Regions from separate parts of the Enterobacter sp. FW301-JW81 genome, predicted to be linked through region 2. Evidence: predicted binding sites of a transcription regulator. Region 2 holds the regulator's gene; each other region holds the start of a gene.
The links. Region 2 encodes Fur, which represses iron uptake genes when iron is present. Its sites were predicted from a motif close to ATAATAATGAGAACNACTATCAA; they were not measured.
Positions count from the first base shown of each region.

Region 1: ftnA (non-heme ferritin) is a predicted target of Fur. The motif match lies at 3,491-3,513, and genes of this name have one in related genera.
Region 3: feoA (ferrous iron transporter A) is a predicted target of Fur. The motif match lies at 1,878-1,900, and genes of this name have one in related genera.

Region 1 covers NZ_JBYTBA010000002.1:688,414-693,778, reverse strand. The annotation lists gene AC3WOK_RS10230 (non-heme ferritin-like protein) at 1-332, shown strand, start outside; gene AC3WOK_RS10225 (anaerobic C4-dicarboxylate transporter) at 923-2,266, shown strand; gene AC3WOK_RS10220 (DUF2766 family protein) at 2,308-2,559, opposite strand; gene azuC (stress response protein AzuC) at 2,668-2,751, opposite strand; gene yecR (YecR family lipoprotein) at 2,987-3,325, shown strand; gene ftnA (non-heme ferritin) at 3,652-4,149, shown strand; gene tyrP (tyrosine transporter TyrP) at 4,393-5,365, shown strand, end outside.
Region 2 covers NZ_JBYTBA010000005.1:416,413-421,777, reverse strand. The annotation lists gene pgm (phosphoglucomutase (alpha-D-glucose-1,6-bisphosphate-dependent)) at 1-596, opposite strand, end outside; gene seqA (replication initiation negative regulator SeqA) at 621-1,169, opposite strand; gene ybfF (esterase) at 1,353-2,126, shown strand; gene ybfE (LexA regulated protein) at 2,255-2,542, shown strand; gene fldA (flavodoxin FldA) at 2,698-3,228, shown strand; gene fur (ferric iron uptake transcriptional regulator) at 3,519-3,965, shown strand; gene chiQ (ChiQ/YbfN family lipoprotein) at 4,073-4,402, opposite strand; gene chiP (chitoporin ChiP) at 4,450-5,365, opposite strand, start outside.
Region 3 covers NZ_JBYTBA010000008.1:104,623-109,987, reverse strand. The annotation lists gene AC3WOK_RS21125 (Tex family protein) at 1-1,659, shown strand, start outside; gene feoA (ferrous iron transporter A) at 1,941-2,168, shown strand; gene feoB (Fe(2+) transporter permease subunit FeoB) at 2,199-4,517, shown strand; gene feoC ([Fe-S]-dependent transcriptional repressor FeoC) at 4,528-4,764, shown strand; gene AC3WOK_RS21105 (YdgH/BhsA/McbA-like domain containing protein) at 4,798-5,067, opposite strand; gene bioH (pimeloyl-ACP methyl ester esterase BioH) at 5,179-5,365, opposite strand, start outside.

The sequences.
Region 1 (5,365 bases), on a different contig from region 2:
TTAACTTCCTTAAGGCCTCAGGAGCAAATCCTGTCGTTAAAGCCCTTGATGGAATTAATGAAAGCTACTCCTCTCTGGAAGAGCTGTTCCAGAAAACGCTTGAAGAGTATGAACAACGCTGCAGCACGCTCAGCAAACTGGCCGATGAAGCCAGAGCGCAGCAGGACATGACCACCCTCACGTTCTTACGTGATATGGACAAAGAGCAGCAGCAGGACGGCATACTGCTGAAGACGCTGGCGGATGAGATTCATCATGCGCAGCAGGCGGGTTTATGCCCTGAGCAAACCGACCGTCATCTGCTCGACATTGTGGCGGTACAGCACCACTGAGTTTTTAATCTGCTCCAACGGGGCTGAGGGTTTCCCAGGAATTTATTAACCTGAAGCGATGAATTTTGTATCAGGCAAGTGAATAACTTACAGCGATGTCCTGGTCCGGCTGTAAATCGCCGAAGCGTTTCCGTAAGGCCGGGGCGAGGCGCAGGGATGCGCCGAGAGGGCGTGGCCTGCAGGGATGCAGGCTCATGCCCGACCCGATAGCCTGAAGGAATAAGCTGAGGGCACCGCGAAGCGGCGATTTACCGCCGGGAGCCCGGGTCGCCAGGGCGGTGGCGATTGAGCCACCCTGGCACGTTCACAGGTCATGCCGTTACAGAGTAGCAAGGAACATAAAGTGAACGGAATGACCACCAGAGCCGTATGTTCCCCCTCACCCCAGCCCTCTCCCTCAAGGGAGAGGGGGCCGTCGGAGCAGGCATTATTTTATGGGGATCCCTCAACCCACCGGAGGCTGGACTCCCTTCCCTATCTCCAACCTCCTGCTTTTGCTGAAATTTAACAAATCAGATCTTGCTCCCAATGATTAACCCTACAACGTGTAATGATTTATTTAATTACATAATCATTGACGAGGGAGCATCATGATCACCATTGAGTTTGTTGTCATTCTCCTCTGCCTGCTGACGGGTACACGTTTCGGCGGGATGGGGCTTGGGTTAATAAGCGGTATTGGTCTTTTTATTTTATGTTTTGTCTTTGGCCTGCAGCCAGGCAAGCCGCCGGTCGACGTTATGCTGACTATTCTCGCGGTGATTGGCTGCGCGGCTACCCTGCAAACGGCGGGCGGCCTCAACGTCATGATGCAGTTTGCCGAACGTCTGCTGCGCAAACACCCGCAGCACATCACCCTGCTCGCCCCGTTCACCACCTGGATGCTGACCTTCCTGTGCGGGACAGGGCACGTGGTGTACACCATGTTCCCCATCATTGCAGATATCGCGCTGAAAAAAGGGATCCGCCCGGAGCGCCCAATGGCCGTGGCATCGGTGGCATCGCAGATGGCGATTACGGCCTCCCCCGTTTCCGTTGCCGTCGTGTCGCTGGTCTCCATCCTGGCGGCCCAGCATGGGATCGGTCACGCGTGGGGGATACTTGAAATACTCGCCGTGTCGGTTCCCGCTTCACTGTTCGGCGTGGCCATTGCGGCCCTGTGGAGCTTGCGCCGCGGAAAAGACCTGGCTGACGACACAGAGTTTCAGGAAAAGCTGAAAGATCCAAAGCAGCGCGAGTTTATCTATGGCGGAACGGAGACGTTAATGGATCAACGCTTCCCAAAACAGGCCTACTGGTCCACGTGGATTTTCTTTGCCGGTATTGCCGTGGTCGTTCTGCTGGGGGCATTTCCTGAACTGCGCCCCGCCTTTGAACTGAAAGGCAAAATGACGGCGCTGTCGATGAACCTTGTCATCCAGATGATGATGCTGATTGCGGGCGCCGTGATGCTGATGGCCTGCAGGGTCAATGCGTCCGCGATTTCTAACGGCGCGGTATTCAAGGCTGGAATGGTCGCGATCTTCTCGGTGTTCGGCGTGGCGTGGATGAGCGATACCTTTTTCCAGGCGCATCTCGACGAGCTAAAGCTGGCGCTGGAAGGCGTGGTGAAAAGCCACCCGTGGACGTATGCGATTGTCCTGTTTCTGGTGTCTAAACTGGTGAACAGCCAGGCGGCTGCGCTGACGGCCGTTGCGCCGATGGGCCTTATGCTGGGTATCGATCCGAAAATGCTGATCGCCTTTTTCCCGGCCTCATACGGCTATTTTGTCCTGCCGACCTATCCGAGCGATTTGGCCTGCATCGGCTTTGACCGTTCAGGCACCACCCGCATCGGCAAATTTATCATCAACCACAGCTTTATTTTGCCGGGGCTGATTGGGGTAAGCTGCGCGTGCGCGGCGAGCTACCTGCTGGTCCAGACGTTCTTTTAGCGGCATCAACGGGCGACACGTGCCGTCGCCCATTTCCCGCGTTAGTGGGACTCACCCTGCGGCGTGAATCGCAGCTCAATCAGCGCGATGGCTTTCTGGATCGCACGAAGCGTAACCGGGTCAGCGGCAGCAGGATGGCTGGCGAAATCGATGTTTTTCAGCTGCGTAGACATCTTCTCGCGCACTTCAACCGGCGCAATCACGTCCAGAACATCAAGGATTTGTTTGATAACCAGCTGGCATGCAACAACGTCAGACACCAGCTCCTGATCGGCGCTCAGGTTTTGTGACATGGGGCGTTCTCCTTATTTAAAGGCGGCCATAGTAGCAAAACGCAGCCCCTTTCATCTCCCCTTCGTCGTCTGCAGAGACAAAAAAACCTGCCGAAGCAGGTTTTTTTATCAGAACATGGCGCCCGGCGGCACGTCTTTGAACGTGCGGCAGTAATTGGCCCACATGCTTTTCAGGATTTTGCGCAGTTTCACGATGAGGCTCCATTAACTTGTTATACAACTTTATTATCAACGTGCCTATAATATGACCACTATCACAAAAATCAATATTTTTGTGACATTCATCACAATTTTTCTCAGGGTGTAGCCTGAAAGCGTTCATCTCTGACCCGTTGCAAAGAGTGAGGGCAGAATGTCCGGCTATTCCAGGCATTGCAGCGGGCATCTGCGGGTACGATATCGTATTTCCATCCACTCAGAGCGAACCATGAAAAGAGTCATTGTAGCCGGCATGCTCCTGCTGCTCGCAGGATGCAGTATTAACCGCCAGGCTGAAGTCAGCAGCCTCGACGCGCCGAACGGCATCGTCCGCCTCGACTACGGCCAGGCAGTGCTGCAAAATGCGTATTCCGATGAGTATGTGAATAACGGAACGGCGGCAAAAGCGTGTCAGAGTATGGGGTATGCCACAGCATCAGCCTATGGTCAGCCCATTAAAACCTGCACCCTGACCAGCGGCGCGTTGTGTCTGAACGAGAGCGTGACCATCCAGTATAAATGTATGGGGTACGCCGTTAACCCTAAGTCAAATAATCCGTGGTATTGATCGAGGCTGCCAGCGCTTGCTGGCACTTTATACCCGTCATACTTCACGTTGCCTGTGCGTTGGCTGCACTCGTTCACCCCGGTCACTTACTTATGTAAGCTCCCGGGGATTCACTCCCTTGCCGCCTGCATGCAACCTGAATTATTTAGGGTATATTTATTACGAACAAAAACAATTCTCATTAATATATATAAATATCGCCAATGCGTTTTATTCCCATTCGTATTTTAAATAAAGAAATAAATATTTTACGTTTTGCAAATAATTAAATAACAAATTATAGTGTCGCTCATTGTGAACCAGAAATAATAAACCGGAGCGCCACCATGCTGAAAACTGAAATGATCGACAAGCTCAACGCACAAATGAACCTTGAGCTTTTTTCGTCTCTCCTCTACCAGCAGATGAGCGCCTGGTGCAGCTACCACAGCTTCGAAGGCGCAGCCGCGTTTCTGCGTCGTCACGCTCAGGAAGAGATGACCCACATGCAGCGTCTGTTTGATTATCTGACAGATACGGGCAGCCTGCCGCGCATTGAAACCGTGACATCCCCTTTTGCTGAATATAATTCTCTCGATGAACTGTTCCGCGCCACCTACGAGCACGAGCAGCTGATCACGCAGAAAATTAACGAACTGGTTCATGCCGCTATGACCAGCCAGGATTATCCAACCTTTAATTTCCTGCAGTGGTACGTCGCAGAACAGCACGAAGAAGAGAAGCTGTTTAAATCCGTTCTGGATAAATTATCTCTGGTCGGTAAATCAGGCGAAGGTCTTTACTTTATTGATAAAGAACTTTCCACTCTCGACACGCAGAATTAATATCAATGCGGTGCTGGTTTCCGGCACCGCGTTAATTTACCTTCCCCCCGCATCAAAACCCGCATTTTTCCCTGAACGCCTTGTTTACGTCACGCCTGACCTTCGCCCCACGTCGGACTGGCGGCAGCGCAATGCGTAAACCTTACATTACACCCCTTGTAACGGTGGTTTGACGAATTGCCGCTTTTCCCTTACTCTGCGCCGCAGATTTTGTCGCGATGTAGAGTCGTTGTAGAGGAAAGCGTGAAAAACAGAACCCTGGGAAGTATTTTTATCGTCGCCGGAACGACAATTGGCGCAGGAATGCTGGCAATGCCCCTGGCGGCCGCAGGCGTGGGATTTGGCATGACCCTGCTGCTGCTGGGTACGCTCTGGGCCTTGATGTGTTACACCGCCCTGCTGCTGCTTGAGGTTTACCAGCACGTGCCCGCCGACACCGGCCTGGGTTCACTTGCGGCGCGCTACCTGGGACGTTACGGCCAGTGGATAACCGGCTTTAGCATGATGTTCCTGATGTATGCCCTGACCGCCGCCTACATCAGCGGCGCCGGGGAATTGATCGCCTCCAGCGTTAATGACTGGTTCGGCTCTGACATTACCCCTGCGACGGGGGCTATCTTCTTTGCGCTCATCGGCGGCGGCGTGGTCTGCGTGGGAACATCGCTTGTCGATCTGTTTAACCGTTTTCTGTTCAGCGCCAAAATTCTGTTCCTGATTGTCATGCTGGTCCTGCTGGCGCCGCACGTGCACAAGGTCAACCTGCTAACGCTGCCGCTGGAAAAAGGGCTGGCGCTTTCCGCCATCCCGGTCATCTTCACCTCGTTTGGCTTCCACGGCAGCGTGCCGAGCATCGTCAGCTATATGAACGGCGATATTCGCAAGCTGCGCCGCGTCTTTGTTATCGGCAGCGCGATCCCGCTGATCGCCTATATTTTCTGGCAGCTGGTCACGCTGGGCAGCATTGACTCTTCAACCTTTATTGGGCTGATGGCACAGCACGCTGGCCTGAACGGTTTTCTGCTGGCCCTGCGCGAGGTCGTCACCTCCCCGCACGTTGAGCTGGCGGTACACCTGTTTGCCGACCTGGCGCTGGCGACCTCGTTCCTGGGCGTGGCGCTTGGCCTGTTCGATTACCTGGCCGATCTGTTCCAGCGTCGCAATACCGCCGCAGGACGCTTACAGACCGGGGCAATCACCTTCCTGCCGCCGCTGGCAT
Region 2 (5,365 bases):
GACGCCATGGCGGCATCCAGGGAGATGCGCTTCACGCCTTTCAGATCGTCAGCCAGCAGGGCATTTGCACGGTCTTCCACCACTTTGGTGACGTTGGTGTCTGCCGGGCCACCGTTAGGTGGGTTGTATTTGATGCCGCCGTCTTCCGGTGGGTTATGGGACGGCGTGATAACGATCCCGTCAGCCAGCGCGCCACCTTTTTTATTGTGCACAAGAATAGCGTTCGACACCGCAGGCGTTGGGGTGAAACCGTTGTTCTCCTGAACAATCACATCAACGCCGTTTGCGGCCAGCACTTCCACAACAGAGATGAACGCCGGTTCAGACAGCGCATGGGTGTCTTTGCCCACGTAGCATGGACCGGTAACGCCGTTTTTAGCGCGCTCTTCCGCAATGGCCTGAGCAATGGCCAGAATGTGCGGTTCGTTAAAGCTGTGGCGCGCCGCGCTGCCGCGGTGACCAGATGTACCAAACTTCACTGCGTGTTCTGCGTTGCCCACGACCGGTTTCAGCACGTAATACTGCGCGGTCAGCTGAGCGACGTTAATCAAATCGCTTTGTTGTGCAGGTTGGCCTGCACGGCTGTGATTTGCCATTACCGGGTCCTTCTGATGCAAGGGTTAAATTGTACCGCAAACCTTTTCAATCAATTCCGCCGGGAACTGCATGGACTGCATGATATGTTCAACCATGCTGCACTTGCGGCCCGTATTGGTATTGGTGATCACCCAGTACGGGGTGCCTGGGACATGTTTAGGTTTGGTTTGGTTGCCATTTTGCAGCAGCGTCTGCTCGTCACCCGCGAAATAGACGCGAGTACGACCGTGCAGCGACTCGGTCGCTTCAGCAAACGCCTTGTTATCCAGTGAATAAAGTGTAGACAGCACCAGCATAAAGCGGTTAACCGCCTTTTTCTGCTCCGCATATTCATCGGACAGCAGCAGCTCGCGCATCGCGCGCACTTTATCTTTTGCCGGTGTCACGGCAGGTTTTGCCTGTGCAACAACGCTCGGCTGAGACACGACATCTTTGGTGACTGGGGTAGCAGGCTGTGAAGCGGCGGAAATTTTAAGCATGCGCCGTAAAATGTCGGACGCGCTCTCCCCGATATGCCGCGTCTGGCTGGCAATATACTGATAGAGTTCGTCATCAACTTCGATTGTTTTCATCTTAATCCAGTGCGATTTCTTATCTGAATACAAGTCATTGGGATTATAGGGTCAAATCCCAACAGCGGATAGCGTCAAACCTGGTTGGCAGCAAAAGTCAGATTAAACTGGAACCTTGCAGCCGGGCGGCAGAATGGTCAACATGATACCCTAACCTGACATACGTAAAAAAAGAACTTTGCCATGAAATTGAATACCCGAGCGCAAACTGCACAATCGCCGAACAATAATTCTCCCATCGTACTGGTTCACGGGCTTTTTGGCAGCCTGGATAACCTGGGCGTGCTGGCGCGCGATCTGGTTACCGATCACGATATTTTACAGGTCGATATGCGCAATCACGGTCTTTCCGGGCGTTCAGACGAGATGACCTATGCCGCGATGGCACAGGATCTGCTGGATACGCTGGACGCCAACGGCCTGCAGAAGGTGACGCTCATCGGGCATTCAATGGGCGGCAAAGCGGTGATGGCCCTGACGGCGCTTGCGCCGGAGCGTATTAACGGCCTGGTGGTAATTGATGTTGCGCCCGTGGATTATGACGTCCGCCGACACGACGAGATTTTTGCCGCCATCAATGCGGTTACTGAAGCGGGTGTCGCGACCCGCCAGCAGGCGGCTGCGGTCATGCGTGACCATCTTGATGAAGAAGGCGTTGTGCAATTCCTGCTGAAGTCATTTGTTGACGGACAATGGCGTTTTAACGTGCCGGTGCTCTGGGAGCAGTACAACAATATCGTTGGCTGGGAAACGGTACCTGCCTGGCCACACCCTACCCTCTTCATTCGTGGCGGTAACTCTCCTTATATTACCGACGCGTACCGCGACACCTTGCTGGCACAATTCCCGCAGGCGCGCGCCCACGTGATTGCCGGGGCCGGACACTGGGTTCACGCAGAAAAACCTGACGCCGTGCTGCGCGCCATTCGCCGCTATCTCGCTGATACTGCGAATTGATTAAAAAGAGAGCGACTGGAAGGCTGCGGGCTTCCAGTCGTTGGCGTGCCGTTTTTGGTGATGTATGATGGCGCGCTTATCGCCCGGGCATTAGCAGGGCGGCGTGTTTCCCCCGAAGTCTCAGAATCATGGCCAAAGAACAAACGGACCGTACGACACTAGATCTGTTCGCGAATGAACGTCGACCGGGACGACCCAAGACGAATCCGCTTTCGCGCGATGAACAGCTGCGTATCAATAAACGCAACCAGCTTAAACGCGATAAAAATCGTGGGCTTAAGCGTGTCGAACTGAAGCTTAACGCCGACGCCGTCGATGCGCTTAACGAGCTGGCTGACGCGCGAAATATCAGCCGCAGCGAGCTCATTGAAGAGATGTTGATCGCCCAGCTTGAGACGTTACGCAGCCAGGCATAAGTCTGAAAATCCCCTTTATCGCCCTTTTCATGTAGCACGGAGTGCAGTCCTGCGCGATAGCTGTTTCCGCAGGGTTGCCAGTTCTGCTATTATTGCCCTTATCCGTGGCCGAATTGCGCCACCATACTATTAAGTTTCAAGAGGTTATTTTACTCATGGCAATCATCGGCATTTTCTTTGGCAGTGATACCGGCAATACCGAAAATATCGCAAAAAACATTCAAAAACAGCTCGGTAAAGACGTTGCTGATGTGCATGACATCGCCAAGAGCAGCAAAGAAGATCTCGAAGGCTATGACATTCTTCTGCTGGGTATTCCAACGTGGTACTACGGTGAAGCCCAGTGCGACTGGGATGATTTCTTCCCGACGCTGGAAGAAGTCGACTTCAACGGTAAGCTGGTCGCCCTGTTTGGCTGCGGCGATCAGGAAGACTACGCCGAGTACTTCTGTGACGCGCTGGGGACTATCCGCGACATCATTGAGCCGAATGGCGCAGTGATCGTTGGCCACTGGCCAACTGCCGGTTACCACTTCGAAGCGTCTAAAGGCCTGGCCGATGACGATCATTTCGTGGGTCTGGCCATTGACGAAGACCGCCAGCCAGAGCTGACGGCAGAGCGCGTTGAGAAATGGGTTAAGCAGATCCGTGAGGAACTGCACCTGGACGATATTCTTAACGCCTGATTTTTATCGCGGCGCAGCGGCGGCTGCGCCCGTGCTCCAGGTCAAACCGATTAAATTAATCGCTACAATCTTTTAACTTTTTCGCCCAGACCTGTACAATGTCTCCCTGATAAACGTGGTTTTCCATTGAGCAAGTTTGTTGGTGATACCACGTTTTTATAAGCATATTTTGCCTGAGACTTGCAGTTTTCATTTAGCCATGGCAGTTCTATAATGAGACGCATTATCCCGGGTGCATTTTCTGTCACTTCCTACAGAAGTGAATCGTTTAGCAACAGGACAGATTCCGCATGACTGACAACAATACCGCATTAAAGAAGGCTGGCCTGAAAGTTACGCTTCCTCGGTTAAAAATCCTCGAAGTGCTTCAGGGTCCAGACAATCACCATGTCAGTGCGGAAGACCTCTATAAACGTCTTATCGACATGGGTGAAGAGATTGGGCTGGCTACCGTCTATCGCGTGCTGAACCAGTTTGATGACGCGGGCATTGTTACCCGTCATAATTTCGAAGGTGGTAAATCTGTTTTCGAACTGACCCAGCAGCAGCACCACGATCACCTGATCTGCCTCGATTGCGGCAAGGTCATTGAATTTAGCGATGATTCCATTGAATCACGCCAGCGTGAAATCGCCGCGCGTCATGGCATCCGCCTGACCAACCACAGCCTGTACCTTTACGGTCACTGCGCTGAAGGCGACTGCCGCGAAGATGACCACGCGCACGACGCAAAATAATCAGTCTTCATACTCTGAGCCAGCCGCAAGGTTGGCTTTTTTTTCGCCTGTTTTCAGGTATAAAAAAGCCCGGTAAGCATAGCGCCACCGGGCATGGTAACAGCAGGTTAGTTACTGTTATTGCTGCGGATCTCTTTCCAGATCTGGTCGCAACGCTTCGCCACTTCCTGATCGTTACCGGTTTTACGCGCCTGGATACAGGCCTGGTAATCCATCACGCGAACATTTTCCTGCGTTGCGAACTGCTCATGCGCCTTCTCTTTTTTCAGCACATTCAACACGCTCTGGCAGGCCTGAATTTTCTCCGGCGAGCCTTCAGCGGTATTGATGCACGCGCTATAGGCCTCCTTCAGCCGGGAATCTTCTTTAGGCGCCTGGCTCTGAGAACACGCCACCAGCCCCGACGCCAGCAGCGCGACAATTACGATTTTTTTCATCATGTGCAGTCTCCGGTCCGGCGGGCGCTAACCCGCCGGACGATTCATCAGAAGATGGTGAACGGTGCGATAACCATGAATTTCACGTCACGTTCATCCTGGAAGATGTTGCCGTAACCGCCCGCATAGCTCGGGATATCGGAGTGGTTGTCATACTGGGTGAAGTGCAGTTTGAACATCGTGCCTTTCGCGCGGCCATCCTGCAGGGTATAGATAGCATCCAGGCTGTAGGAGGACTCTTTCAGGCGATAGTTTGGATCGTAATAGGCGTCCGGTGTTGCCATATCGGCAGGTTTTGCATCCCAGGCGTAAGCGTAAGAGGCACCCACGGCCCAGCCAGGCAGATTCCAGTTTTTGAGGTCATACATTGCGCCGAAGAAGACCGCTTTCTCGCCGTCGGCGTTGAAGTCGGAACGGTTATCCCACCAGATATCAAGACGGCCGTTGGACGATGCATAGGTCGGGGTCATACGCTGCAGGAAGTACCCCTGCTGCCCTTCCGCCTTCACCCACGTGCCTTCCAGGCGCAAATCAACCTGACCGACCTTGTAGCCAAAGGTCAACGCCTGCAACCACGCGGTACCGTCATAAATATCATTGACGCCACCGTTGCTGACCTTGTCGCGCGTGCCGTAGAACTGGTAGCTGGTGCTCAGCGGGCTACCCGCAACATCAAACTTATAGCTGGCCTTGGCAAAATACTGATCGACATAACCTTGCGCCTGGCCAAATGCGGCTTCGAGAACCAGATCGTTTTTGAAGTCGTATTTCGCACCCAGCGAGTGCAGATAATCTACTTTGGTTTTCTTATCGTTCTGGTAGAACTTGTCCATTTCGATGTGCCATGGTGCTTTATACTCGTTGGTCCACATATAAGAGAAGCTCAACGCACCCGCATCACCGTAGTCAAAGTTCGCCCCGGCTTCTGCCCCCTGATAGGTACCCGGCATAAAGCTCCAGTGC
Region 3 (5,365 bases), on a different contig from region 2:
GCGATGTTCCGCGGCCGCAACGAAGGCGTGCTGCAGCTCTCCCTGAACGCCGACCCGCAGTTTGACGAGCCGCCGAAAGAGAGCCACTGCGAGCAGATCATCATCGACCATCTTGGCCTGCGCCTGAACAACGCCCCGGCAGACAGCTGGCGCAAAGGCGTGGTGAGCTGGACCTGGCGCATCAAGGTGCTGATGCACCTGGAAACCGAGCTGATGGGTACCGTGCGCGAGCGCGCCGAAGATGAAGCCATCAACGTCTTCGCCCGTAACCTGCACGACCTGCTGATGGCCGCCCCTGCCGGCCTGCGCGCGACCATGGGTCTCGATCCGGGCCTGCGCACCGGCGTGAAGGTGGCCGTGGTTGACGGCACCGGCAAGCTGGTGGCTACCGATACCATCTATCCGCACACCGGACAGGCAGCGAAAGCGGCCGTCGTGGTGGCGGCGCTGTGCGAGAAGTATAACGTGGAGCTGGTCGCCATTGGCAACGGCACGGCGTCCCGCGAAACCGAACGTTTCTACCTCGACGTGCAGAAGCAGTTCCCGAAAGTGACGGCGCAGAAAGTGATCGTCAGCGAAGCGGGGGCGTCCGTCTATTCCGCGTCTGAGCTGGCGGCGCAGGAGTTCCCGGACCTGGACGTTTCCCTGCGCGGTGCGGTCTCTATCGCTCGCCGCCTGCAGGATCCGCTGGCGGAACTGGTGAAGATCGACCCGAAATCCATCGGTGTGGGCCAGTATCAGCACGACGTGAGCCAGACTCAGCTGGCGCGCAAGCTGGATGCGGTTGTGGAAGACTGCGTAAACGCCGTCGGCGTTGACCTGAACACCGCTTCCGTTCCTCTGCTGACCCGCGTGGCGGGCTTAACGCGCATGATGGCGCAGAACATCGTCGCCTGGCGCGATGAGAACGGCCAGTTCCAGAACCGCCAGCAGTTGCTGAAGGTAAGCCGTCTCGGACCAAAAGCGTTTGAGCAGTGCGCGGGTTTCCTGCGCATCAACCACGGCGATAACCCGCTCGATGCCTCCACCGTTCACCCGGAAGCGTACCCGGTGGTGGAACGCATTCTGGCCGCCACCCAGCAGGCGCTGAAAGACCTGATGGGCGACAACAGCGCCCTGCGCAACCTGAAAGCCGTGGATTTCACCGACGATAAATTTGGCGTGCCAACCGTCACCGACATTATCAAAGAGCTGGAAAAACCAGGTCGCGATCCGCGTCCTGAGTTCAAAACGGCGACCTTTGCCGACGGCATCGAAACCATGAACGATCTGCTGCCGGGCATGGTTCTGGAAGGCGCGGTAACGAACGTTACCAACTTTGGCGCGTTTGTGGATATCGGCGTGCATCAGGATGGTCTGGTGCATATATCATCCCTTGCCGACAAGTTCGTTGAAGACCCACACACCGTGGTCAAAGCGGGCGACATCGTGAAGGTTAAAGTGCTGGAAGTGGATCTGCAGCGCAAGCGTATCGCCCTGACCATGCGTCTGGACGAGCAGCCAGGCGACACCAACGCGCGCCGTGGCGGCAATGGCGGTGGCCGCGAGCAGCAGCGCCCGGCCGCTAAAGCCGCGAAACCGCGCGGACGCGATGCCCAGCCAGCAGGTAACAGCGCGATGATGGATGCGCTGGCGGCAGCGATGGGTAAGAAACGCTAAACCCTCACCCTAACCCTCTCCCCACAGGGGAGAGGGAATATTATTGTGCCGTAATATATGAAACCGATTGCACAGCCATATTTAAACCACTAATTATCACCCCGTTAACAAATAATCCCCTTTTCGTTTTCCCTTCATTTCAGCAAATATTGAGCAAGGTCAAACAGGCCGTAAATTAATACCGCAAACAACATTCCGTCACAGTTTTAATATTGCTGATAAAAACTATTCTCATTATCATCCCATAGTAGATAATTTAACCTTTCGTGGAATCAGGCATTATGCAATTCACTCCAGACAGTGCATGGAAGATTACCGGTTTTACCCGCGAAATTAGCCCTGCCTATCGGCAGAAGCTGCTGTCACTGGGCATGCTGCCCGGCTCGTCATTCCAGGTGGTACGCGTGGCGCCGCTCGGCGATCCGGTTCATATCGAAACCCGCCGCGTGAATCTGGTACTGCGTAAGAAAGACCTCGCATTAATAGAAGTCGAAGCCTTATCCCGATAACAAGCCAGCGGTTTCAGTGAGTCTAAAAAAATGAAAAAGTTAACTATTGGCTTAATTGGCAATCCTAATTCCGGCAAGACTACGCTTTTTAACCAGCTGACGGGAGCTCGCCAGCGCGTAGGAAACTGGGCCGGCGTGACGGTCGAACGTAAAGAAGGCCAGTTCACGACAACCGACAACCAGGTCACGCTGGTTGACCTCCCCGGCACCTATTCCTTAACCACCATTTCGTCGCAAACCTCGCTTGATGAGCAAATTGCCTGTCACTATATTCTTGGCGGCGACGCGGACCTGCTGATCAACGTGGTCGATGCCTCCAACCTCGAGCGTAACCTTTATCTCACGCTGCAGCTGCTGGAGCTGGGGATCCCCTGCATCGTGGCGCTCAACATGCTCGACATTGCGGAAAAGCAAAAGCTGCGCATCGACGTCGATGCCCTCTCCGCGCGCCTCGGGTGCCCGGTCGTTCCGCTGGTTTCGACGCGCGCTCGCGGGATTGATGCGCTGAAGCTGGCCATCGATCGCCACGCGGGCAACCGCGACGTTGAGCTGGTGCATTACGCAAAGCCCCTCCTGCGCGAAGCCAATATGCTGGCGCAGAAGATGGACAACAGCATGCCTGCGAAACAGCGCCTGTGGCTCGGTCTGCAGATGCTGGAAGGCGATATCTACAGCCGCGCTTACGCCGGACATGCGGCTGATAAACTGGACGTAACGATAGCCCGTCTTCGCGACGAGCTGGACGACCCGGCGCTGCACATCGCCGATGCGCGTTACCAGGCCATCGCCTCGATCTGCGACGTGGTCAGTAACGCCCTCACGGCGGAACCCAGCCGCTTTACGGCTGCGGTGGATAAGGTCGTGCTTAACCGCTTCCTCGGCCTGCCCGTCTTCCTGCTGGTAATGTACGTGATGTTCCTGCTCGCCATTAACATCGGTGGCGCACTGCAGCCCATTTTCGATGCCGGTTCCGTGGCGGTCTTCGTGCACGGAATTCAGTGGGTGGGTTACACCCTGCACTTCCCGGAATGGCTAACCATCTTCCTCGCACAAGGGCTCGGCGGCGGTATCAACACCGTTCTGCCGCTGGTGCCACAGATCGGCATGATGTATCTGTTCCTCTCGTTCCTGGAAGACTCCGGCTACATGGCGCGCGCCGCGTTCGTGATGGACCGTCTGATGCAGGCGCTGGGCCTGCCGGGTAAATCCTTCGTCCCGCTGATTGTCGGCTTCGGCTGTAACGTCCCGTCGGTGATGGGCGCACGCACGCTTGATGCGCCGCGCGAGCGTCTGATGACCATCATGATGGCGCCATTTATGTCCTGCGGCGCCCGTCTGGCAATCTTTGCCGTCTTTGCGGCAGCCTTCTTTGGTCAGCAGGGCGCGCTGGCGGTCTTCTCGCTGTATGTGCTGGGCATCGTGATGGCGATCCTGACCGGCTTAATGCTGAAACACACGATCATGCGCGGTGAAGCCTCGCCGTTTGTGATGGAGCTGCCGGTGTATCACGTGCCGCATCTGAAAAGCCTGGTGATCCAGACCTGGCAGCGCCTGAAAGGCTTTGTGCTGCGCGCCGGTAAGGTGATTGTCATCGTCAGTATTTTCCTGAGCGCGCTGAACAGCTTCACCCTCAGCGGGCAGGCGGCAGACAACATCAACGACTCGGCCCTTGCCTCCGTCAGCCGCGTCATCACCCCGGTCTTCAAACCGATTGGCGTGCATGAGGATAACTGGCAGGCAACCGTCGGGCTGTTCACCGGCGCGATGGCGAAAGAGGTGGTTGTCGGCACTCTGAACACGCTCTACACCGCAGAGAACATTCAGGAGCAGGAGTTTAATCCAGCAGAGTTTCATCTCGGTCATGAACTGCTGGGTGCCGTAGAGGAAACCTGGCAGAGCCTGAAAGAGACCTTCAGCCTGAGCGTGCTGGCCAACCCGATTGAAGCCAGCAAAGGCGACGGTGAAATGGCGACGGGTGCCATGGGCGTGATGAGCGAGAAATTTGGCAGCGCGTCCGCGGCCTATAGCTACCTCATCTTTGTTCTGCTCTACATTCCGTGCATCTCCGTGATGGGGGCGATTGCCCGCGAGTCCAGCCGCGGCTGGATGGGCTTCTCCATCCTGTGGGGGTTAAACATTGCGTACTCGCTGGCGACGCTCTTCTATCAGACCGTTAACTTCAGCCAACACCCGCGCTACAGCCTGGTCTGCATCCTCGCGGTGGTTCTGTTTAACGCGATCGTTCTCGGCCTGCTGCGGCGCGCGCGCAGCCGCGTCGATATCGACCTGCTGGCTAATCGTAAAACCGCCGCGACCTGCTGCAGCAGCCCGGCGGGCGACTGTCACTAAGGAGCACACGATGGCATCGTTGATTCAGGTTCGTGACCTGCTGGCGCTACAGGGGCGGATGGAGGCCAAACAATTAAGCCTCACCCTGCATACGCCGCAGCCGATGATCGATGCCATGCTGGAAAGGCTTGAAGCGATGGGGAAAGCCGTGCGGATTCAGGAAGACGCGGACGGTTGCCTCTCCGGCAGTTGTAAAAGCTGTCCGGAAGGCAAAGCCTGCCTCAGGGAGTGGTGGGCACTGCGCTAATAGAGCCGGGCATCGCTGCCCGGCTTTATCGTATTACTTATACACGTCCGCCGTTGCGCGCACGTTTTTGGTCTGCTTTTCAGCACTGGTAACAACGTAGTACGTCCCACCCAGCTCATCCGCTTTCTTCGACAGCTCTGCTCTTGCATCCATCGGCGCGGTGGTGTCAGACGTAGAAATCTCACCAACTTTGGTCAGATTCATTCCTGCAACTTTATCTTTTTCCAGCTCTTTTGCCGCAAAGGCGCCAAATGAAAGTGACCCAATAACCAGAGAAGTGACAATACCTGTAACAAGTTTCATAGCCTGACTCTCCATAGGATTGTTGTTTTGATTATCGTAGGCAGAACAACCGCAACGACAACTGGAGTATGGTTGCGGTGTGTTACTTTTTCCAGGCTGGATGGAAAATAATCAGTCGAAACGTTGACTTAACGCAATGAGCGCTGAACAAAATTCGACCGGATGAGAGATAAACGGGGCATGCGCGGCTTTGGCAATGACCTGCGATTCGCTGTCCGGCCAGAGCGCATCCAGGAGCGGCACCACTTTGCGCGGCACAAGGCCGTCGAGGTAGCCATAGATGCGCAGGTGCGGCACT